Regions from separate parts of the Vibrio azureus genome, predicted to be linked through region 3. Evidence: predicted binding sites of a transcription regulator. Region 3 holds the regulator's gene; each other region holds the start of a gene.
The links. Region 3 encodes MetJ, which represses methionine synthesis genes. Its sites were predicted from a motif close to TTAGACNTNTANANGTCTAA; they were not measured.

Region 1 (6,264 bases), 1.3 Mb from region 3:
AAAGTATTTTTACTTTGTCTACTTATAACTGATCTTGCATTTTCTAATCCATATCCACTTAAATCGTCATACATGGATGAAAACTATGAAGTGAGTTATATTGCTGGAGTAGAGTTCTTGTTTGACGGAATTAACAGTGAACAAGAAATACTCATCGAAGATTGGAATAGAGGCTTACGTTGGCCATATCGAACTGGACAACTACCGGGAGACCCACCGGAAGTTGTGAATATGGAAATTGATACACCTATAAACATTGAAGTGGACTGGCGTTACGAACCAAGCATAAATATTGTTTTTGAATGCATCGATAGTATTAATAATCAAAATGTACTTATTAAAACAAAAAAAATCGACAACCTTTATGATGGAGAGCGTTCTCTTAATTATTCTTTTGAAGATGTGTATATAAAAAACTGTACAGATTTTAGAGTGATGATTAGGCCTTCCCGGGGAGTACGTTACTATGAGACAGGTCCGATACGAGTGAGGTTCTTAGAATCTTTTTGATTAAGTTTCTTGCATACCAAGCTTATTCCCAAGTAACCTTAAGATACTTAATTTAGGCTATCTTTAGGTTACTTGGGGGACCATTCTTAATTTTTAGAAAGATGCATCTTTTGGCGGGTTATGCCATTGGTTAATCATGCGTAAATGCTGCTTCGCTGAAGTGTTCCAGATCGTATGGTGTTTGTTGGTAAACACAGTAGTTCAACCAGTTTGAAAATAATAAGTGACCATGACTTCGCCAGCTAGCGACCGGTGAATTATCTGGATTATTATTTGGATAATAGTTAACGGGTATAGCTGGTTCCATTCCTTCACCTAGATCACGCATATATTCACCATGTAAGGTTTGGGCGTCGTATTCAGGGTGACCTGTGACAAAAACATTACGTTTATCTTTAGTTGCTGCTAAGTAGACACCAGCCACATCAGACGTTGCAAGTATATCAAGATCAGTATGTTGTTCTAGAAAAGCAGGGGAGAAGTCCGCGTATCTCGAATGCGGTGCTAAGAAAGAATCATCAAAACCACGTAAAATAGGGTGATAGGGGTGATGAATTTGATGATGATAAACACCAGAGAGCTTTTCTTTACGAGTTTTCTTTGGTAGATCATACAACAATTTAAGCCCTGCTTGTGCTGCCCAACATACGTAAAGTGTCGACGTTACATGTTGCTTTGCCCACTCCATGATGGTTTTAAGGTGATCCCAATAGATAACATCTTCAAACTGAACTAACCCCAGTGGCGCACCGGTAATAATTAATCCATCAAAGTTCCTATTTTTAATGGTTTCGAATTGACGATAAAAAGTATCAAGGTGCTCTGTTGGCGTATTTTTACTCGGTCGGTCATCAATTCGAAGTAACTCGACGTTCACTTGGAGTGGGCTGTTAGAGAGTAAGCGAAGAAATTGTGTTTCAGTCTCTATTTTCTTAGGCATTAAGTTCAGGATTAATACACGCAAAGGTCGGATTTCTTGGCTTGCAGCACGACTTTCACTCATGACGAAGATATTTTCGGTCTTCAATACGTCACTAGCAGGAAGCTGATCGGGAATTCTGATGGGCACGTTATCTCTCCTTGTTAAAATTTAGACGTCCATATGTCTAAACCTAACTTAAATACCGTGAGATGTCGATAAGAATGTTAAAAGTGTGTACCGTTGCCATGCATGACTTCGGTGAATATCGTTAACTTTACACCCAATTGACTTTTAGCTCCATGAGGTAACTTGGGTATAAAAAAGCTGGGTATAAAACAAGCCACTCGGTTTAAGCAGCTTGTTTTTGTGGTTTCACATTTACCGCATTAAAGATAACGTGAACGTAAATGATCTTTAAAGTAAAGTGGATTAAGCGCTTCACCTGTAGCCTGCTTAACCAGATCATGGGTTTCTAATAAGCTTCCTTTACTCCAAATATGGCTTTCTAACCAATTGAAAATCGGAGTGAGATCGCCAGTTCTGATGATTGCATCCACATCCACTGTTTTCTTCATTGAAGCCATAAATTGAGCAGCGTACATGGCTCCCAGCGTGTATGAAGGGAAGTACCCAAAAGCACCATCTGTCCAATGGATGTCTTGCATACACCCGTTTTTGTCGTTGCCTTTGGAAGAAATCCCCAGATACTGTTGCATTTTTAAGTCCCAAAGCTCAGGTACATCAGAATGTTTGACTTTACCATTGATCAGATCACGCTCGATTTCGTAACGTAAAATAACGTGGGCAGGGTAAGTCAGCTCATCTGCATCGACACGGATGAAGTCTTTTTTAACTCTAGTGTAGAGCTTTTGAAAGTTAGTATTTGAGAAAAGCGCTGCATCATGACCAGTAAAATGCTGGCTTGCAAGATGAGCTAAGTGCTCGATGAAAGCATCACTTCGACCGACTTGCATTTCAAAGAAGAGCGATTGAGATTCATGAATACCCATCGAGCGCGCTTGGCCAGACGGTAAACCAGATAATGCTTTTGGTAGCCCTTGTTCATAGCGAGCGTGACCCGTTTCATGCACAATTCCCATTAATGATTGAACAAACTCTTTCTCATCATATCGAGTGGTAATCCGTACATCACTTGGCACACCGCCACAAAAAGGGTGCACACTTTCATCCAAACGGCCGTGATTAAAGTCAAATTGAAGTAACTTCATGACATCAAGGCCTAGTGCTTTTTGTTTGCTTGCTTCAAAAATGCCTTTGGGCTCGAGAAAGTGTTCAGCGGCTTGTTTATCGATGACTTGGTTAATGAGATCTGGAAGCCAAGTTTTAACATCACTGAAGAGCCTATCTAATCCAGCCGAAGTGGTTCTAGGTTCGTACAGTTCTAGCATGGCATCGTAGGGAGAAAGTCCATTTGCTTCAGCCCTAATTTGTGCCTCCTCTTGCGACAATGTCACTACTTCGGCCCAGTTTTTTTCAAAGCCTTGCCAATCATTGTTGGTTCTTTGAGTTCGCCAAGCATGCTCACATTTTGAGCCTGCAAGAGATTTGGCTTGTACCAAGCTTTCTGGTAAGACATTTGCTTGCTGCCATTGACGTTTTAACTCGCGAAGTGTTGCTTGTTCTTCAATATTGAGTGGCTCGAGTTCTGCTTCTGCAAACCAGTCTTGTAGCTGAGGTTGAGTTTGCAGGCTATGAATATGTACTGAAAGTTCAGCCATGGCTTCAGAGCGAGCTTGACTGCCTCCACTGGGCATGACCGCAGCTTGGTCCCAACCGACCATAGCTGAGAGATGATTAAAGTGGGACACCTTTTGCGAGTGTCGAATTAGCTTTTGAAATGCGCTCATATAACAATCCCTATGCTTTGCGATTTTCGATGACATTATCATTGATATTGCATCAAGATGCTTTGAGTCAAGTGACTTTGAGTCACTTGAGTATAACTTTCTGTTACTATGTCTATTGCTTATTTGAAGTGCAAAAATGTTTGAACAAGAACGCTTGTTCTGGAACAGGTATTTTTAGGTCATTTGGGTTGACATGAGTATAGTGACTCAATTTAAATAACTCGGCAAGCCACTCATAAAAGAAGTAAGAAGAGAGTATCTTTAGATGCGTTTATTGTTTCGTTTTACGATCATTTTAATTGCTTTTATAGCAATCTTATTAGGTACTATGGCTTGGAAGATGACGCCTCAGCAAGAGTTTTTAAGTCGAGGTATGCAATGGAAATGGCATTGGGAATATTTCATACCTTTTAGTAATGGGATTCAAGTGACGCGTACAAAAGATACAAGGCAGCTATTGTTAAGACGCGTCTACCTTGAAGAATCTGTTGCTGTTTTTTTAGGCACCACTCTGGATAATAAATTAGAAATAGACATCTTGGCTGAAGATCATTGTACTAAAGGGGATATTAAATGGATTGCATTATCAGTGAACCACAAGAAAAGATCTCACCGCCCAATGGAGTGTGAAACCTCAGGAGAGAGTTATTTATACCGATATATTGCGTCGAACATCAGCAGCATAGAGATTGGTATCAACGAGTTCTATATTCGAGAAGACTTTAATAATTGGCCAGCCCATGAACTAAAAGCTGATCAATTTAGGCAGCAGCACTCAACGTTTTTTAGGAACCAAGAAGGTCACAACGATGAGCGCTGGTTAAGGGATTGATTTTCAAAATCAGAAAACTAACGCCTTGCAAGTAAGGTTGTACGTTTTGTCCTATTATTATAGACAAGTGAGAAGTCTTTATTTCTGAACAAAAGAGTATACTCAATATTAACGGTTTCATCTTCTAGCAGTAAGTAGGGTGATAATACCGAATGATTCAAAAGCGCACGCACTTCTTCAAGGGAAAGTAGATTTATTTTTCCCAAGATTGAAAAATTTGAGTTTGCAAACGTTTCTAGTTCACCTTTAAAGCGCATAACAATGGGTTTGGAAAGTGAGGCATTGCTTAAAGAAGCGATATGAATGACCTTACCATTACGGATTTTTGTAACCCCCTCCATGCGGACAGGCTTGCTCGTCGAAAAAAGCTCGACGGAGCGTTGGTAAAACTCTGCTTCTTCAATGTTATGCTGATAGGGCAGCTGCCAGACTACGACTAAAAGAATAGATGAGATAAAGATTGCAAAATATGGCTTCACAGTTCCGTTTCCTTGATAAATTCTTTGATTTCGTTTGAAACTTGATCAAGTTGGCTCTCTTTGAAATAGATATTGATCGATTTTTTAGACTTTTTGCTTAACCACGCAAGGGTAGAGTAGTTTTCACTTCTATCAATGAAAACGGCACAATCACATTGGTTTTCAGAAAGAAAGGTCAGCATATTTTTATCTGGTTGTTGATCAATATCTTGGAAAACCTCCAACTTCCCTACCTGATAGTTTTTAATGTATTGCTTACCATCATGGTAACTCAGTTCAGTTTGAAATTTATTAAATCCAATGTAACTTGCTAGTATCAGCAAAGAGACTGAAATTGAATATAATGCCGTGTTTTTATGGGGCTTTAATTGGTTTGCAGTAGGTAGAAAGGCTTTAGGTTGAGGTTTGACAATATCGTGAATAGTTTGAGCTTCAGGCACTGTCTTTGAGACGGCAGAAGACTCTTTTTTATCAATGACGACATTGCTTGCTAATCGGTAACCAATTTTCGGAACAGTGATAATGGGTGACTCTTTTATACCCAATTTAATAAATGTCTGTCTCAGGACGCTGATACTCTTAGCGAGTGAGGTTTCTCCAATGTATTCGCTTTCCCAAGCATGTTGAATTATGAACTGTTTTTTTACCACATCAGGTGAGTGTTCAAGTAAGACGGAAAGAATTTGAGACTCTCGGTATCCTACTTTAATTGTTCTTATTGAATTGGATAATGTGTTTTTAATAGGGTCATATAAGATCATAAATTACTGTTTATATCCAATCACTGAAATTATTACTCATTTGGAAACCTTCAAATTGCATTAGGTTTTCGTGCATTAGAAGATTCTCATTTTATAATAAATATTAAATATTGATTCATTATATAAAATAAAACCATATAAGCTGTTTAGATGCAACTTTTGCCTTGATTGAATAGTTATTTATCAATACTGCTTCACAATACGGTGATTTTAAGCCCTAATGAAAAAGCCCAAAGAAATTTCTTTGGGCTTAAGTCCTATTCATTCAAAACGGGTTAAAGTTGTTTTTATGCATTAAGCTGTCTCGTCGGAACAGAGCTGAAGTTTGATGCGAAAAAGAGCTTTGTTTCTTGTAGTACGATGTGCCTTAGTGCAATTAAGCCAATTAAATTAGGAATTGCCATTAATCCATTGACGATGTCGGCCAGTATCCAAATGATATCTAAGTGGAGGAAAGCACCAGAAGCAACCAAACTTATAAATAAGAGTTTATAAGGAAGCACTGCCTTAGTGCCAAAAAGATAGACAACACATCTTTCACCATAATAATTCCAGCCTAGAATAGTGGTAAATGCGAAGAACATCAGTCCAATAGAGACAAGCATTGGGCCAAATGTTGGTGCATTAAGCCCAACAGAAAATGCATGAGTAGTCATGGCGGCACCAGAGAGATCAGTTTGCCAAGCCCCGGTCAGAATGAGAGTCAGTCCAGTCATGGTACAGATAATGATCGTATCAAAGAAGGTTCCCGTCATGGATATGAGACCTTGTTTTACACATGAGTCCGTCTTGGCAGCGGCGGCAGCCATTGGTGCACTTCCCAAACCAGATTCATTTGAAAACATCCCTCGAGAAATTCCCGATTGTATGGCAAGCATGATACTTGCTCCTA
Region 2 (6,264 bases), 910 kb from region 3:
TATAGATTTAGATACTTATTTCTAATAAATAAGACGCAAAGCTGGCCATATCCAAACATTTTAAGACCACTTGAACGGCCTACTTAAGGTATAGAAGCTGTGGTTTGCGCTAGGTTGATTTGCTATTATCGACCACTAAATTATCTTTGAGCTTACATTTCTTATGTTTCAACAACTCCTGTTAACTTTTCCTCCAATGTTATTGGGGGCACAAACATTGTTGACGTTGCTATTGATTAAGGGCGAGCTTTGCCCAGGACAGCGTGGCCGTTTGCACAAAATGTTGCCACCGATTGCGTTACTTTGGCTTGCTGTTGCCTCGTTACATCTTGGTGCGATGGTGATCGCTTTCGCAATTTTTTATTTTTATTCGCAAGTCCAAACGAAAAAAACACGTCAGCAAGGACCTCTGTGGGTACTTCATGTATCGAATTTATTGGCACTGGTATACGTTGGCCTTCAAGTGTTTGAGCAGCCTCATTGGGCCGCTTCAGGTGCGATGATTCTGATGATTTTCTTTATCGGAGCCATTTTTGCACAGCTATTACTCACGATAGCTCGCAGTCGATTGCAAGCATTTCATCGGATCTTACCTGTAACGGGCATTTTGTCTGGGATGTTGCTGGCTGTGACCATGCTTTTTTCGGCTTATCAGCTTGATGAAGCCGCATTGAAAGCAGAAACACCTGCTATTCTGATTGCTTTAGTGTTACTGATTGCGGCCATTGTCCTTTGGTGCTGGCATTTATTTTTGCATAAAGCACCGAATAAGATGCAATTGGCGTTGGCTCTTCTGTTATCTTTATCCTCAATGACGGTTTTACAACATTTGTTTTTGATCAGTCATTAAGTGCTACTTATACCCAAGTATCTTGAGGTTGCTTGGGGCTCTAGGCGAGTGAAGCAAACAGGGAAAAGTTGCACCGTTATTGGGACTTCGACTGAGTTCACTTCTATATTGTTAAATTAAGTCTACGCTTTGGGTATACCTAAGTATCTTCAGGTCAATCGGGTATAGAGAGGAGAAACAATATGGATTTAAGCAATGTACGGAACTTTGACAGTGTCATTTTGTTAGGGATTGTTAATGAAAAACTTCGCTTAGAATGCGATAGCTTTGAAGAATTGGTCTCTATGTACGAGATGGATACGGAGTCAGTGATTGGTAAACTGGACATGCTAGGTTATCAATATGATCCACTCACGAACCAGTTTAAGGCCTATCACCGGTAATGGTTCGTCTCTTCTTATCACCTTTCTTAGCTTTTCATCTACTTTAAGCCATCTTGATACCTTCAAGGTGGCTTCTGCATTGCCGACGTGCAGTCGCAAAAAAAGCACTTAAATAATGTTTATCTTTTTCTGCATGCCGAGTGGCGGCAAATAAACGTCGCCAAAGACCGTTACCAAATGGGCGGCTTGCGATTAGCCCTTGCCGAGAAAATTCTTTAAGGGCCCAATTTGGCAGGGCAGCGACCCCTAAACCCGCTGAAGCCATTTGGATGATCATTAAGGTATTGTCAGCTTGCTTCCAAGACAATGGTTCAATTCCCGCGGGGTGTAAAAAATGTTTAACCACATCAAGTCTCTGTTTTTGAACTGGATAAGAGAGCATGGTTTGATCGGCGAGATCGTCAGGTTGGATGGTCTCTTTTTTAGCTAGAGGGTGGTGGGGAGCCGTAACGAGGCGCATCTCAAAGTCAAACAGAGGTTCATAATGGACATCTGAACGAGGCTGAATATCAGAAGTAATGACTAAGTCCAATTCACCTGCGAGCAAGGCAGGAAGAGGTTCAAAGCCAAATCCAGAGGAAAAATCGAGTGTGACACTTGGCCAAGACACTTGATATTCTTTAAGCGCAGGCATCAACCACTGAAAGCATGAGTGGCATTCTATGGCCATGTGCAATCGCCCATTTACGTCTTCCTTTAGCCCTGCAAGATCATTTTCTGCTTGAGCAATCTTAGGCAAAATCTCATCGGCAAGACGAAGCAATATATTTCCTTCAGAAGTAAACTTGACAGGACGAGTCTTCCTTAAGAAAAGTGCTCCACCTATGCGTGTCTCAAGTTCTTTAATCTGATGAGAGAGAGCTGATTGGGTCAGATGAAGGTTCGTGGCAGTTGCAGTCAGTGAGCCAGTCTCTCGAAGGGTAGTTAGCGTGCGCAAGTGCTTTAATTCGATCATGAACGTCCTTTGTCCTTTTATCATCTGAGTTTTTAACCAACCTGATTTAATTTACCGAGAAAAATTAGATATGTAAACGTCTAGATGTCTATTTATGTGGTTTTGTTTTGCTCTGATTATGAATTTTTTTCATCGTTAAGTTGAGTAAATGGAGATTGTATCAATAAGGGTTGAAATCTAATAATAGCCATCTAGACATCTTTTTGGTGGCTAAAATAGAATTCATGGAAAGAAGGAAAGTAGATATGGCAACGACAACGCATATTCTTGGTTACCCAAGGATTGGAGAAAAGCGAGAACTTAAATTTGCATTAGAACAGTACTGGCGAGGGGACATTGATCAGGACGCCTTGAAGCAAGTAGGGAGTGAACTGCGCAACAAGAACTGGAATACTCAGGCAGAATCAAGCTTGGGTCTAGTCACAGTAGGAGATTTTGCTTGGTATGATCATGTTTTGACGACTTCTTTGTTATTAGGGCATACCCCTAAGCGACATGCTGAGCAGGGGATCAATCTAGATACATTATTTAGAGTCGCCCGCGGTCAATCTCAGAAAGAAAGTGTTTGTTTAAGTAGTGGAGGTTGCTCTGGAAATGCCGCATCAGACATGACCAAGTGGTTTAATACCAATTACCACTATATTGTTCCTGAATTCAGTCAAAACGATAGCTTTAAAGTCAGTTGGCCGCAATTGTTCGAAGAAGTCAGCGAAGCAGTTAACGCTGGGCATCATGTGAAACCCGTGCTTCTTGGTCCATTAAGTTACTTATATCTTGGTAAAGAGGTGGATGACAATTTTGATCGCCTCACCCTGCTACCAAGATTGCTTGCCGCTTATCAGAGCATTTTAAGTAAACTTTCTCAGCAAGGTGTTGAGTGGGTGCAGATTGATGAACCTATTCTTGCGCTTGAATTGGAAGAAAAATGGCAAAACGCTTTTAAACTTGCTTATCAAGTGATGAAAAGTGATCTCAAAGTTTTACTGACGACTTACTTTGATTGCGTCACCGAAACACTGGATAAAATCGTACAACTACCAGTTGATGGTCTTCATATTGACTTATCTGCGGCACCACAGCAGCTAGAGTTGGTTATGGATAAGTTGCCACAAGGCTGGGTGCTTTCAGCTGGGGTGATCAACGGACGCAATGTTTGGCGCTCAGATTTGAGTAATCAACTCAAATGTCTCCAGCCAGTCAAAGCGAAACTTAAAGATAATCTGTGGATTGCAAGTTCTTGTTCTCTATTACACAGTCCAGTTAATTTAGAGTTAGAAAACGCATTGCCTGCAGAGACTAAAAGCTGGTTTGCTTTTGCTAAGCAAAAAGTCGCGGAAGTTGCTTTATTAGGTCGGGCGCTCGACGGTGACGCAGAGGCCATCGCCGATTGTCATACTTACAGCCAGCCTTTAAGAATACGTGAGACCGCCAATTATGTGCATAAACCTCACATTCAATCCAGAGTTTGCCAAATCACACCAAGTTTTTCCGAGCGAGAGGCGCCTTATGCTGAGCGAGCAGCACACCAAGCAGAAGTCCTGAAGCTGCCTTTGCTACCAACCACGACCATTGGTTCTTTCCCTCAAACCGATGCGATTCGTTGTCAACGATCGGCTTACCGTTCAGGTCAATTATCAGAGACTGAGTATCATCAGGCATTAAAAAAACATATTAGTGATGCTGTGCAGAGACAAGAGTCACTGGATTTAGATGTTTTGGTTCATGGTGAAGCTGAACGAAATGATATGGTTGAGTATTTCGCTGAAAACTTAGCGGGCTTTCAAACGACACAATTTGGTTGGGTGCAGAGTTATGGTTCACGTTGTGTCAAACCGGCTGTGGTTGTCGCTGATATTGAAAGAGAAAAGCCAATAACAGTAGAGTGGACGAGTTATGCGCAGTCTTTAACTCAAAAGAAAATGAAAGGGATGCTGACGGGGCCAGTAACTATCTTGTGTTGGACTTTCCCACGTGAAGATATCCCGCGTCAAACCGCCGCACGTCAGATTGCCCTTGCACTGAGAGATGAAGTGACCGATTTACAAAAAGCAGGGATTAATATCATTCAAATTGACGAACCTGCATTGCGTGAAGGATTACCACTTAAAACGCGAGAGCACAATCATTACCTCGCCTGGGCTATTGAAGCCTTTAAAATTTCCGCGGCCAGTGCAGCACCCGCAACTCAAATTCACACCCACATGTGTTATAGCGAGTTTAATGAAATCATCGCTTCGATTGCCGCTTTGGATGCGGATGTTATCACCATCGAAACATCTCGCTCTAACATGGCGCTACTTCAAGCGTTTGAGGAGTTTAAATACCCAAATGAGATAGGGCCTGGTGTGTATGATATTCACTCGCCGATTATTCCAGCGGAGGAGTGGATCGAAGGGTTGATCAAAAAAGCGGCAGAAAGTATTCCAGTGCAGCGTTTATGGGTAAATCCAGACTGTGGTTTGAAAACGCGAAATTGGCCGGAAACTGAAGCGGCTTTAGCTAATCTTGTTTCAGCAGCGAAGAAATTAAGAACTCACTATGGCGAGCAAGTATCTTAAGGTCACTTTAGGGTAATCATTAAAAGAAAAAGCGAGTCCTGAAAATTAGGGCTCGCTTCTAGGGTTTTATATTTGTGGCCAAAATCGAAGGTTAGAGAGTTACTTCTTTTTAGCTTGGCAAGTTTGCGCAGAGATCAGTTCATCAGTCATGAGCTGGCCACGCGAGTTGCGAATTTTGATGCGGTAAACCAGTCCCATATCGAGCTGTTCAAGTACTTCACTTGATTTACAGTAACTGTATATACTGGTGTTCAATACCTGCTTGAGCGGCTTTGCTCCTTTTGCGGTATCGTTATATATCATCATCATTTCAACAGCATTCTTGCGTGAAGAAACACGTAAAATTTTCAGTGGTCCGTATTCAAGTGGTAAGCCCGCAGATAGGACACCGGCACGGTTTGAAGCCATTAGCTCTAGTTGGCGTTGTTTTTCATCATTGGAAGAGCAACCAGCTAGTGTGCCAAAAGCAAGTATGAGACAGAGTAATTTTTTCATAATTAAAACACTTTTTTAAACGGTTTTACGATCACATTGTGGTAAACACCCGCTTCAACGTAAGGATCTGAGTCCGCCCAAGCTTGAGCTTCTTCCAAGCAGTTAAAGTCAGCTATGACTGTCGAACCTGTAAATCCAGCTTCACCTGGGTTATCAGAATCAACAGCTGGCATTGGACCAGCGGTAAGAAGACGTCCTTCATTTTGAAGCTGTTGCAGGCGCTCAAGATGCTGAGGGCGAACACTAAGACGTTTTTCTAACGAATTCTCCACATCTTGTGAAAAAATAACGTACCACATCGCACAATTCCTTAATTAATAGGGCAAAGTCTTAATTTAACGCCTTTTTTCATTGACTAACAAGTTATGTTCTAAATTTGTGAGACTGCTTGGGGCAATTTAATAATAAAGCTTGCGTTATGACTTATTTATAGGGCGAGGTTTACCGTCGCTATCAATGGCAACATAGTTAAATGTGGCGTCACAAACCATGAATCGATCTCCGATGCCATTTTCTTTGACAGGCTTGACCCAAACTTCTAAATCGATACTCATTGAAGTGCGACCAATTCTGGTGCATTCACCGTAACAGCACACAACATCACCGACACTCACTGGCTTTTTGAATGTAATGCTTGAGACGGATACTGTAACAATGCGACCGGCAGAAATTTCTTTAGCAAGGATTCCACCCGCTAAATCCAGTTGGGACATGATCCAGCCGCCAAAGATATCACCATTTGCGTTGGTATCGGCGGGCATAGCCAAAGTACGCAGTAATAACTGACCACGGGGTGAAGAAAATTCATGACTCATATTGACATCCATTAGTACTAGCTAAGCAACAAGAGTGGAAAGAACAGAGGGTAAAAAGCACTCAAGTCACAAGAATAAAACAGCGACCATAGGGTCGCTGTGAAACATCTGTTTAACTAGATTATAGCAAAAATGAGACTTTAATCATCAACGGAAATATCAGATGAGCTGTCTTTTTGTTCTTTTGGCATGTGTTTGTAGATATAAA
Region 3 (6,264 bases):
TTTCAATCGCTCATGTAAGGATTCATTGAGTGTTGCCCCTTGTTCGAAGAAAGCATCTAAACTTAACGTTCGTAAAGACGAAGGAACAAGTGATTCGACTCTGACTTGCTCAGGCTCGATCTCAAGTCCAGACTCACGAGCTAAAATAACCAGCTTGCGCATCACATCACTGCCGTCTAAATCAGCTCGAGGGTCGGGCTCAGTTAAACCTTGCTGCCAGGCTAAATCGACTAATTCACTAAAAGGGACACTGCCATCAAATTGTTGAAATAGCCAAGATAACGTTCCTGAGAAAATACCTGATAGCGCAACAATCTCATCACCACTTTCACGCAAGTCACGCACGGTATGATTGATCGGTAAACCAGCTCCAACTGTGGCATTATACAGCCAGTGACGGCCCGTTTTGCTAAAAGCACTTTGCACTTGATGGTAATAATAACTGTCAGCAGAACCTGCAACCTTGTTAGCGGAAATTAAATGAAGACCGTATTGTGCAATATCGACATAACGAGCGGCTAACTGCTGACTCGCCGTGACATCCAAGGCAACGACTTCATCAAAATCAGATAGCTCTCCAAGCTTGGTCAACCAACTACCATCATTTTCAATACTGTCATCATCAAAATTGCGCAACACCTTTAGTGGGTCAAGGCCATTCTCATCAAATAGATAAGTTTGACTATCAATCACTGCGACCAATTCAAACGTCATACCATGGCGCTTCTTCAGCTCTTCTTGCTGGGTCGCAAACAAGGATAACCAGCTTGAGCCAATATTGCCTTTGCCGCACAAAGCCACAGCAACTCGCTTCTGAGCTTGGAATAATTGGCTATGAATGGCTTGAACTAAAGAAGTCACTTCTGGGCAACGCAGGACTGCTACTAAGCTCATGCCCGATTCTGTCGCAGCAATGAATTCCACAGATGCATATTTTAATTGCTGATAAAAACCGAAACAGTGATTGGCATTTTTGGTCACTCCTGCTCCAACAGCCGCAATCAATGAGTAGCCCTCTTTGAGTTTAATGTCAGCCTCAACCGCTAATTCTTGCAAGTAAGCCAGTGCCCCTCCAGCAATTTCAGGAGTGTACGCTAAACGTAACTGCTGTTGCTCAGCCTGAATTTCATACGCTAAAGGTTCTAACTGAACCCTTGCTAAACTTCTTAGTACTTCTTCTTTTGCTCGTTCAAAGTCATGACCATGAACAAATGAAAGTTGAATTAAAAGGACATCATCCAAAGAAGTAATAATTTTAGCGCCTCTCCCCGAAGCTAGCACCCGCTCAATTCGCGTTGATCCCGCTTGCGATTGATAACTGCATTTCAACTGCAAATTCATTGTACTTTGCGCCACTGGCTGTAAGGTCCGACTGTGTAAAACGGGCGCTGCTAGCCGTGCTAATTCACTCGCTTCGTCCAAACGTAGTAATGGCAATAAGCAGGCATCGGAGACCACTCGAGGATCAGCACTATAAACACCAGCGACGTCGCTCCAAATCGTCACCGTTTCCACTCCGGCTAGCGCTCCAATAACCGTCGCAGAGTAGTCAGAGCCATTGCGTCCAAGCAAGACGGTTTCATCCGCCGTATTCTTAGCCATAAATCCCGTAATAACGATACGCTGATGGCGATGCTGAGCAAGTGCTTCTTTAACGAGAGGATAAGAACGAGCGCGGTCGACTTCTGGTTGCGTTCCTTCTTCCGCACGAAGAAACACACGAGCATCTTGCGCGATTGCAGGTAAATCAGATTGTGACAACAAACTTGCTAACAAGCGTGAAGACCAAACCTCTCCACAGCCCAGAACCGTCGCTTGCTGAGCCTGAGTCAATGGTGCCGCCAACTCGGCCAACATACTGAAGTCATCTCGCAACAACGACTGAAGTTGCTCTTTGGCTTGGCCCGTTATCAGCGACTCAACCAAGTCAAACTGAAACTGCCTTAATATTTGCAAGCGCTCATGAGCAATGCGGCCATCCAGACTTAACCCTTCAACAAACGCAATTAATTGATTGGTTGTTTTGCCTGCTGCAGACACAACCACTAGATCGTTGTCAGCAGAATACTCTCTAAGGATCCCAACCACTCGTCGATAACATTCTGGATCAGCTAAACTGCTGCCACCAAATTTATGTAACTGGCGCTGAACATTCATGATTTTCTTCCCTTAATTAGTATCCAGCCTTAACAAAAGCCTGATCTAAGTCTGCGATCAAGTCTTGCGCATCTTCGAGTCCCACCGATAAACGCAGTAACTGTTGAGAAACTCCAGCTTCTGCCAGTGCTTCCTCTCCCATTGCTCGGTGCGTCATTGATGCTGGGTGACAAATCAGGCTCTCTACGCCTCCCAAAGACTCAGCCAACGAGAACAAAGACAGCTCTTTGACAAAAACTTTAAGCTGGGCGAAAGAACCAGCAAACTCAAAACTCAGCATAGCGCCAAAGCCCGATTGCTGCTGCTTGGCAATATCATGTCCGGGATGTTCGGGTAAACTAGGGTGGTATATAACGCTTACTAGTGGCTGCCCTTGGAGATAAGTCAAAACTTGTTGAGCACTCTCTTCGTGCATGCGCATTCTTGCCCCAAGAGTACGAATGCCTCTTAACGTCATATAGCTGTCAAAAGGTGTCCCTGTTGAGCCAATACAGTTCCCCCACCAGGCTAGCTCTTCAGCATGTTGCTCACTTTTCGTGATCACCACACCGCCGATGACATCGGAGTGACCATTAATGTACTTTGTCGTCGAGTGGATAACAAAATCAGCACCTAACTCTAATGGCTTTTGGTATATGGGTGTCAAAAAAGTATTATCGACCGCGACTAATGCCCCTACCTGCTTTGCTTTGTCACATACCGAAGCAATATCGACCACTCTGACAAGCGGGTTAGATGGGCTTTCAATCAGAATAAGCTTTGGTCTGTTCTCCAAAGCCGCTTCCAATGCTTGTGGATTCGATTGATCAACAAACTGGACTTTAAAATCACCTTTTTTAGCTCGACTATTAAATAACCGGTAGGTACCGCCATAACAGTCATGGGGGGCAATAATCAAATCATTTGGACCCAGAAATGCCGAAACCCATAGATTTAACGCCGCTGTCCCGCAATTCGTCACAACCGCACCTTTACCTGATTCGAGCTCATAAAGGGCTTGTTCTAATAGCCCACGATTTGGGTTACCTGAACGAGTGTAGTCATATTGTGGAACTTCCCCAAAAGCAGGAAAGCCATAATTGGTTGAGAGGTAAATCGGTGGAACAACAGCATGGTACTGAGTATCAGATTCAATACCAGTGCGAACAGCGATAGTTGCAGGCTTATGGCGAGTGCTCATCTGTGTATCCTTTCACGGGGTGACATCGAAGTGGGAATGCGCTATATACTAGTTAATCAAATAAATATACTAGTTAATCAAATAAACATGTTAGTCGAACCAATACGCATTCCTAACAGTTGATCTCACTTTACCCGCCAAAAATTAAGACGTCAACACTTCTAGACGTCTATATGTCTTTGCTTATGGCAGTAAATCCAGCTAAAATTAGCCACACAATTTATTTTCTTAACTAATTACACAAATGAAGGTACGCAATGGCTGACTGGAATGGCGAATACATTAGCCCGTATGCAGAGCACGGCAAAAAAAGTGAACAAGTAAAAAAGATCACCGTCTCTATCCCGCTAAAAGTTTTAAAAGTGTTGACTGACGAAAGAACAAGACGTCAAATCAATAACTTGCGCCATGCAACTAACAGTGAACTCCTATGCGAAGCATTCTTGCACGCTTACACAGGCCAACCACTGCCAACCGATGAAGACCTTCGTAAAGACCGCCCAGATGACATTCCAACAGAAGCTAAAGCACTGATGACTGCGATGGGAATTGAGTTTGAAGCTTTTGATGAAGAGTAAGCACTGTTCGATCATTAGAGTTTAATCACTTTTCAGTGCGAAAATAATATACCTAAGTAACCTAAAATGCTTGGGCATATAAAGGGACAAGTGATGTCCCTTTATATTTACTATAAGAAGTAATGATGCCGCTTATTCCGCCATATAATTTTCTGGCATTTCAATACGAGCAACACCCGACTCTACCGCCGCTTGAGCGACCGCTTTTGCAACGCGTGGCAACAGACGCGGATCCATTGGCTTAGGAATAATATACTCAGGGCCAAACTCCAGTGCATCAGCCCCCGCAGCTTTCAGTACCGCTTCAGGTACTGGCTCTTTCGCCAATTGACGAATGGCATCTACCGCAGCTAATTTCATTTCATCATTGATCTCGCTGGCACGTACATCAAGAGCACCACGGAAAATGAATGGGAAACACAACACATTATTCACTTGGTTTGGATAATCGCTACGTCCTGTTCCCATGATCAAATCGTTACGAACATCACGCGCCAGCTCTGGCTTAATTTCTGGATCTGGGTTTGAACAAGCAAACACGACAGGCTTATCAGCCATCAATTTTAGGGCTTCAGGTGGTAATAGGTTTGGACCCGATACACCTAAGAATAAGTCAGCACCTTCAATCACATCTTCAAGGGTGCGCTTATCGGTATTATTAGCAAAGAGTTGCTTATATTCATTAAGATCATCACGACGCGTGTGGATCACCCCTTTACGATCCAGCATGTAGATTTTCTCACGCATTGCACCACACTTGATCAAAAGCTCCATACAAGCAACTGCTGCTGCGCCAGCACCAAGACAAACGATCGTTGACTCTTCCAGCTTTTTACCTTGCAACTCTATTGCGTTTAGCATGCCTGCAGCGGTTACGATCGCAGTACCATGCTGATCATCATGGAATACAGGTACATCACAACGCTCGATAAGGCGTTTTTCAATTTCAAAACAATCTGGTGCTTTGATATCTTCTAGGTTAATACCGCCAAAAGTGTCAGCAATATTAGCCACTGTATCAACAAATTCGTCGATCGTGCGGTGTTTTACTTCAATATCAATAGAATCAAGTCCCGCAAAACGCTTAAACAGTAACGCTTTACCTTCCATTACTGGTTTTGACGCCAATGGACCAAGGTTACCTAAACCAAGAATCGCCGTTCCATTAGAAATAACCGCAACCATGTTACCTTTTGCTGTGTACTTGTATACATTGTCAGCATTTTGCGCAATTTCACGCACAGGTTCAGCAACACCTGGACTGTAAGCTAACGCCAAATCATTTGCGGTTTCTGCTGGTTTAGTCAACTCAACAGCAATTTTTCCTGGTGTAGGGTAAGCATGGTAATCTAACGCTTGCTGGCGGCGCTGCTCTTCAAAGGTCATTTCTTGGCGATTGTCTTCAGACATGAATAGTTTCTCTTTTGTTATTTTTTGTGTAAGGGGGAATAAATTCTAGCGGATAGATGCCAATCTTCATAGGTGGAATTGCGACCAATATCATTAAAAATAACTGATAAAGTAGAGATTAGACCAGATATTAGTGACGAAAAGAATATTTAATACTTTTAACTCGCCTTCATCCTATAGCAACTCAAAGGCGAAGTAATAAATAGCCCGTCAGAACATAAGAAGAAGAAAGAAGAAAGAAGAAAGAAGAAAGAAGAAAGAAGAAATTTACCACATGTATTCTGTTCTAAAAGCAAAAAGGAAAGCCGAAGCTTTCCTTTTTTATGCGCGGCTCTTCAAAGAAGAACAGTGCAAGATTACGATTAATTCAATTAAGAATTAAGCGAAGATCTTAGCAACAACACCAGCACCTACTGTACGGCCACCTTCACGGATAGCGAAACGTAGACCTTCGTCCATTGCGATTGGAGCGATTAGCTCAACAACCATTTGGATGTTGTCACCAGGCATTACCATTTCTACGCCTTCTGGTAGAGAGATATCACCAGTTACGTCAGTTGTACGGAAGTAGAACTGTGGACGGTAGCCTTTGAAGAACGGAGTATGACGGCCGCCTTCGTCTTTAGAAAGTACGTATACTTCTGACTCGAACTTAGTGTGTGGAGTGATTGAACCAGGCTTAGCTAGTACTTGACCACGTTCAACTTCGTCACGCTTAGTACCACGTAGAAGTGCACCAACGTTCTCACCTGCACGGCCTTCGTCTAGAAGCTTACGGAACATTTCAACACCAGTACATGTAGTAGTAGTAGTGTCTTTGATACCTACGATAGCAACTTCGTCACCTACGTTTAGGATACCACGTTCGATACGGCCAGTTACTACTGTACCACGACCTTGGATTGAGAACACGTCTTCGATAGGCATTAGGAATGGCAT
Region 4 (6,264 bases), 180 kb from region 3:
TTTTCACGAGGTGCCCATTACTCACTCGGGTTTGCGTTCCATCCACTATGGCACTATGAGAGTCATGATTAAAGTCAATGGAAACAAGCGGCGCTTCAGTATAGTCAACAATGTCACGTAATGTACACTGAGATGCCTTAACAATGGTTTGATTTATGTCATTAACTTTCACATTTGAACAGATTGTGACACTTAAATCCATTGCTGTGACATTTATGGTCGGAACTCGAACCGAAATAGCCTCAAATTTGTTGGAAAATTTCGGAAAAATCCTTTCAATACCTTTATGAAGTTTGGTATCAACAGGAATGATCGATTGGCTGGCAGAACGGGTTCGGCGCAAATCATCATGGTATGCGTCAATCACTTGTTGATCATGCATGGCAGAATGAATCGTCGTAATCGTACCCGATTCAATGCCAAAGGCCTCATCCAAAACTTTTATAATTGGCACAATACAATTGGTCGTACATGAACCATTGGACACAACACGGTGTTCATCTTTTAGGGTCTGGTGATTGACTCCAAAAATGATCGTATTGTCGACATCATGAGCACCGGGATGAGAGAAGAGTACTTTTTGGGCTCCGGCTCGAATGTGAGCCTGACCATCTGCCTGAGAACCAAATACTCCAGTACAATCCAGTACAATATCTATCTCAAGTTCATGCCATGGTAACCGCGCAATCTCCTCACACTGCAGAATTCGTATGCGATCACACGATTCACTATTTTGTGTGCTGGAGTCATGGTGGATATAGAGGTATCCCTGATCATGAGACACTTTTTTTTCAAAGCGGCCATGACTAGAGTCATACTGTAGCAAATGTGCCATCGCTTCCGGCTTAGCCAATTCATTCACAGCAACAATCTTGATATGATTTTGCTTACCACTTTCATATACTGCCCGCAGTACATTACGACCGATACGTCCAAATCCATTGATCGCAACTCTTAGCATTCTTCCATCGCCTTACATGATTTTCGTGTTACACGATAGTAACCGATAGCAACATAAATCGCATTAAGTTAGTTTCATACGTGCTTCAAAACACGCCACTGCCTTCTGCCAAATCAATCGTCGTGCTTCACAGCAGAAAAAATGGCAGGAGACCTGATCAAAAAACCGAGCCATGTGACTCGGTTTACTGTGTTAATCGGCTTTAATTACGCTAATAATTCGTTTGCTGTATTCACGACATTTTCTACCGTAAAGCCAAACATTTCAAACAGCTGACTTGCCGGCGCAGATTCACCAAATGTCGTCATACCAATGATGCGACCGTCAAAGCCTACGTACTTGTACCAGAAGTCAGCGATACCCGCTTCGATTGCGATACGAGCGGTGACGTCTGATGGTAGTACAGATTCACGGTAAGCAGCATCTTGCTTGTCGAATGCATCAGTAGATGGCATTGAAACAACGCGTACTTTCTTACCTTCAGCGGTAAGTTGCTCAGCTGCTTTCATTGCGAGTTCAACTTCAGAACCTGTCGCGATTAGGATCAGCTCTGGCTTGCCGTCACTGTCTTTCAGGATGTATGCACCTTTCGCGATGTCAGCGACTTGCTCTGCTGTACGTGCTTGTTGCGCTAGGTTTTGACGAGAGAAAATCAGTGCCGTTGGTGCGTCTTTACGTTCAATCGCCAGTTTCCATGCTACTGCAGACTCAACTTGGTCACATGGACGCCATGTACTCATGTTTGGAGTAAGACGCAGAGAGGCCATTTGCTCAACCGGTTGGTGAGTTGGGCCATCTTCGCCAAGACCGATAGAGTCGTGCGTGTACACCTGGATGTTCTGAATTTTCATCAGAGCCGCCATGCGCATTGCATTACGAGCGTACTCCATGAACATTAGGAATGTAGCGCCGTAAGGCACGAAACCGCCGTGTAGCGCGATACCGTTCATGATCGCGGTCATACCGAATTCACGTACACCATAGTGGATGTAGTTACCAGAGAAGTCGTTTGCTTCTAGAGATTTAGAGCCAGACCACATGGTTAGGTTAGACGGCGCTAGGTCAGCAGAGCCGCCCATGAATTCCGGAAGCATTTGACCAAACGCTTCTAGTGCGTTTTGAGAAGCTTTACGTGATGCGATGTTTGCAGGGTTTGCTTGAAGGTCAGCAATGATTTGGTTTGCTTTTGCTTCCCATTCAGCAGGCAGTTCACCGTTTACGCGGCGTTTGAATTCAGCGGCCAGCTCAGGGTACGCTGCTTCATAAGCTGCAAGTTTCTCGTTCCACGAAGCTTCCTTAGCTGCGCCTGCTTCTTTTGCTGACCATTCTGCGTAGACTTCCTGCGGAATTTCAAAAGGACCGTGTTCCCAACCTAGTTCTTTACGTGTCGCTGCAATTTCTTCAGCACCGAGTGGCGCACCGTGACAGTCGTGTGAACCCGATTTGTTTGGAGAACCAAAACCGATGATCGTTTTAGTACAGATAAGCGTAGGTCGTGGGTCTGCTTTTGCAGCAATGATAGCAGCGTTAATTGCTTCAGGATCGTGACCATCTACCGCTGGAATGACGTGCCAACCATAAGCTTCAAAACGTTTAGGTGTGTCATCAGAGAACCAACCTTCAACGTGACCGTCGATAGAGATGCCGTTGTCATCCCAGAATGCGATCAGTTTGCCAAGGCCTAGTGTACCTGCAAGAGAGCAAGCCTCGTGCGAAATACCTTCCATCAAGCAGCCATCACCCATGAAAGCATAAGTAAAGTGATTAACAATCTCGTGGCCTTCTTTGTTGAACTGAGCGGCTAGCGCTTTTTCAGCCATTGCCATACCAACAGCGTTAGTGATGCCTTGGCCGAGAGGACCCGTTGTTGTTTCCACACCAGGTGCGTATCCGTATTCAGGATGGCCTGGGGTTTTAGAATGCAGTTGACGGAAGTTTTTTAAATCGTCAATCGACAACTCATAACCACTTAGGTGCAATAACGAATAAATCAGCATAGAGCCATGACCATTTGAAAGCACAAAACGGTCACGGTCAGCCCACTCAGGGTTTGCTGGATTATGGTTTAAGTGAGAACGCCAAAGAACTTCAGCGATGTCAGCCATGCCCATAGGTGCACCTGGGTGACCAGAATTGGCCTGTTGTACACCGTCCATACTGAGAGCACGGATAGCATTAGCGAGCTGTTTGTTCGAAAGATGGTTATGAGAAGACATGTCTGCTCCTGAGTGCATGAAAGCAAATTGATAAAGAGATGTAAGCACATTGAGTGCACATGACATTCTCTCAAAGCAAAATTATGACTGCAAACGTTTACTCCAGATTTTTAAGGGTTTTACGCATTATTTTGCTGCAAATTTTTGCTTTCTCAACGATACCGAAGCAAAAAACCAGTGAAACGAATTTATCTGCCCAAAATATATTTTGTTCTGCTCTCAATGGCGACATTGACCCGCCAAGCAGCATGTACTCTGGCTCATGACTATCAAGCAAACAATTAATAGATCAAAACTGCTCATCCCTTTATAAAAAGAGCTTGTAATTTGAACGTGTAAATTTAAAATAGACGTCTAGATGTAGAAACACCTACAAAACGTATTGTATTTTCAGAGTCCGCTAATGTAAGCGCACTGTGAGTAAACTTTAAGATTGGAGCTATCATGGCTAAGCACCTGTTCACTTCTGAATCTGTTTCAGAAGGCCATCCAGATAAAATCGCAGACCAAATTTCTGACGCCGTTCTTGATGCAATTCTTGAGCAAGACCCGAAGGCACGTGTTGCTTGTGAAACTTACGTCAAAACCGGTATGGTTATGGTTGGCGGTGAAGTAACCACTTCTGCATGGGTTGATATCGAGGAAATCACTCGTGAAACCGTTCGTGAAATTGGTTACGTTCATTCTGACATGGGTTTTGATGCAGACTCTTGTGCTGTTCTAAACACCATTGGTAAACAGTCTCCAGATATCAATCAAGGTGTTGATAAGGAAGATCCTAAAGAGCAAGGTGCTGGTGACCAAGGTATCATGTTTGGTTACGCAACCAACGAAACTGAGATCCTAATGCCTGCTCCAATCACTTACTCTCACCTGCTAGTGAAAAAGCAAGCTGAAGTTCGTAAGAGCGGTAAACTGGATTTCCTTCGTCCAGATGCAAAATCTCAGGTAACCTTCCAGTACGACCAAGGCAAAATTGTTGGTATTGATGCTGTTGTTCTTTCAACTCAGCACTGTGATTCCATCTCTACGCCAGATCTACGCGAAGCGGTAATGGAAGAGATCATTAAACCAGTATTGCCTTCTGAGTGGATCAACAAAGAAACCAATTTCTTCATCAACCCAACTGGCCGTTTCGTAATCGGTGGCCCTATGGGTGACTGTGGTCTAACAGGCCGTAAAATCATCGTAGATACGTACGGCGGTGCTGCTCGTCACGGTGGTGGTGCATTCTCTGGTAAAGATCCATCGAAAGTAGACCGCTCTGCCGCTTACGCAGCACGTTACGTAGCGAAAAACATTGTCGCTGCAGGCATGGCTGATCGTTGTGAAATCCAACTTTCTTACGCAATCGGTGTTGCTGATCCAACCTCCATCATGGTGGAAACATTTGGTACAGAAAAAGTATCACACGACATCATCATTGAAGCTGTACGTCAGCACTTCGATCTACGCCCATACGGCCTACAAGAAATGCTGAACCTTCTGCAACCAATCTACAAGAAGACAGCAGCATATGGCCACTTTGGTCGTGACGAGTTCCCTTGGGAAGCCACAGACAAAGCACATCTGCTAAGAGACTTCGCTGGTATCAAATAACATCAGCACGGAGCAACAAAGACCCTTGCTATTGCGAGGGTTTTTTTATGCCTCTCATTTTTGGTGTAATACTACTTCCTCCTAAATTTGAACACTTAAATTGAACAAAAAGACAGCAATTATTTGTAAATTTCACCATCCCCACCGATAGTTAAAGATGATGCTCAAAGGCGTTTTGTCACTGAGGGCATTTTTGTGTTCTATTGGTGAATCACCTTCACTAATACAGCACTCATTTACGGCTTGATACCAAACACAGCGAGCAGTTGGAAAGGTTTTACGTAAACAAAAACGAATGAGCATTTATGTCGCTTTACACGAATGACAGCGACACACTCAGTCTACAAGTAAGACAAATAATGAGATGGGTTACAGCTTGTTTCGTTTGGTACAGATCGACATCATGGAATAAATCAAGGAGGAATTATGCCTCGAACAGTGAATCCATCTGAGATCCAAAATAAACACAAATCGCAGTCTGACCAACACTACGCCAGAACCATTCCCTGCAATAAAGTCACCGTGACCTCTCCCTTCCACTGGCTAGCGTTAGGCTGCCATGATTTCGTTAGAATGCCCTTTATTAGTGCCTTTTATGGCATGTGTTTTATGGCTGCAGCTGTCGGCATCGTTCTGTTAGTTGAGTGGCAAGGCTCACACTTGGTGGTGATGCCCAGCTTGGTTGTCTATATGCTGATTGGCCCCTTCTTGGCTCTTGGGCTCTATGATGCGAGTTGGGAGAGAGAACGTGGCCACAGACCAAGTTTACTGCATTCAATGAAAGCCATCAGTCGAAATTCAACATCACAATGGGCATTTGCAGTGCTGTTGGCGATCAGCATGATCTTTTGGATGCGCATTGCTGCTCTTCTGCATGCAATATACCCTGCTGTACAAGGTGCACCTTTGAGTGAGTTTTTACCATTTTTAGCCATTGGTTCTGTGGTTGGATTTGTTTTGGCCTGTGTCGTATTTAGCATCTCAGCCTTTTCGATCCCCTTAATGATGGAAAGAAGAGTCGATATGATGACCGCCGTATTTACAAGCTTTAACGCTGTTAAATCGAATATTCCCGCAATGATTGTTTGGGCCATTATTATTTGTGCGGGCATACTCATTGGCTTTGCGACCTACGGTATTGGTATGCTGTTTACTATGCCTATCTTAGGCTACGGAACATGGCACGCTTACCATGCAACGATTAAGAAAAAGCACACACCTTAAATAACAAATGGTATGATTTGGGCCCTCGCAACTGCGGGGGCTTTTTTTGTGATTAATGAGGTACAGAGTGAAACATCAGCAAAGTGACAAAGTCAGACAAGTGATCGTCAATTGCGTCATCAAAGCTGAGCAAGCATTTAAACGTACTTTTCCAGTGCCTTCTTGTCACTTCAATGTTCGTGGTAAAGCAGCAGGAAAAGCCTACTTACAACGCAATGAAATTCGCCTCAACCCCATTCTTTTTGACGAAAACCCAACGGCTTT

Region 1: a site for MetJ is predicted at 1,601-1,620, ahead of metA (homoserine O-acetyltransferase MetA). Genes of this name have one in related genera too.
Region 2: a site for MetJ is predicted at 2,261-2,280, ahead of metE (5-methyltetrahydropteroyltriglutamate--homocysteine S-methyltransferase). Genes of this name have one in related genera too.
Region 4: a site for MetJ is predicted at 3,524-3,543, ahead of metK (methionine adenosyltransferase). Genes of this name have one in related genera too.

Annotation. Positions count from the first base shown of each region.
Region 1 covers NZ_CP018616.1:1,450,664-1,456,927, forward strand. Annotated here, with positions in the region: gene BS333_RS06640 (hypothetical protein) at 1-510, shown strand, start outside; gene metA (homoserine O-acetyltransferase MetA) at 641-1,579, opposite strand; gene BS333_RS06650 (carboxypeptidase M32) at 1,819-3,300, opposite strand; gene BS333_RS06655 (hypothetical protein) at 3,566-4,132, shown strand; gene BS333_RS06660 (hypothetical protein) at 4,150-4,611, opposite strand; gene BS333_RS06665 (winged helix-turn-helix domain-containing protein) at 4,608-5,372, opposite strand; gene BS333_RS06670 (alanine/glycine:cation symporter family protein) at 5,660-6,264, opposite strand, start outside.
Region 2 covers NZ_CP018616.1:1,867,559-1,873,822, reverse strand. Annotated here, with positions in the region: gene BS333_RS08475 (hypothetical protein) at 140-850, shown strand; gene BS333_RS08470 (DUF4250 domain-containing protein) at 1,033-1,233, shown strand; gene BS333_RS08465 (LysR substrate-binding domain-containing protein) at 1,277-2,188, opposite strand; gene metE (5-methyltetrahydropteroyltriglutamate--homocysteine S-methyltransferase) at 2,434-4,746, shown strand; gene BS333_RS08455 (GspS/AspS pilotin family protein) at 4,846-5,241, opposite strand; gene BS333_RS08450 (YciI family protein) at 5,244-5,540, opposite strand; gene yciA (acyl-CoA thioester hydrolase YciA) at 5,658-6,056, opposite strand; gene BS333_RS08440 (septation protein A) at 6,197-6,264, opposite strand, start outside.
Region 3 covers NZ_CP018616.1:2,781,166-2,787,429, forward strand. Annotated here, with positions in the region: gene BS333_RS12640 (bifunctional aspartate kinase/homoserine dehydrogenase II) at 1-2,157, opposite strand, end outside; gene BS333_RS12645 (O-succinylhomoserine (thiol)-lyase) at 2,174-3,337, opposite strand; gene metJ (met regulon transcriptional regulator MetJ) at 3,595-3,915, shown strand; gene BS333_RS12655 (malic enzyme-like NAD(P)-binding protein) at 4,048-5,325, opposite strand; gene tuf (elongation factor Tu) at 5,704-6,264, opposite strand, start outside.
Region 4 covers NZ_CP018616.1:2,601,156-2,607,419, forward strand. Annotated here, with positions in the region: gene epd (erythrose-4-phosphate dehydrogenase) at 1-961, opposite strand, end outside; gene tkt (transketolase) at 1,168-3,177, opposite strand; gene metK (methionine adenosyltransferase) at 3,622-4,776, shown strand; gene BS333_RS11770 (DUF2189 domain-containing protein) at 5,203-6,000, shown strand; gene BS333_RS11775 (SprT family zinc-dependent metalloprotease) at 6,068-6,264, shown strand, end outside.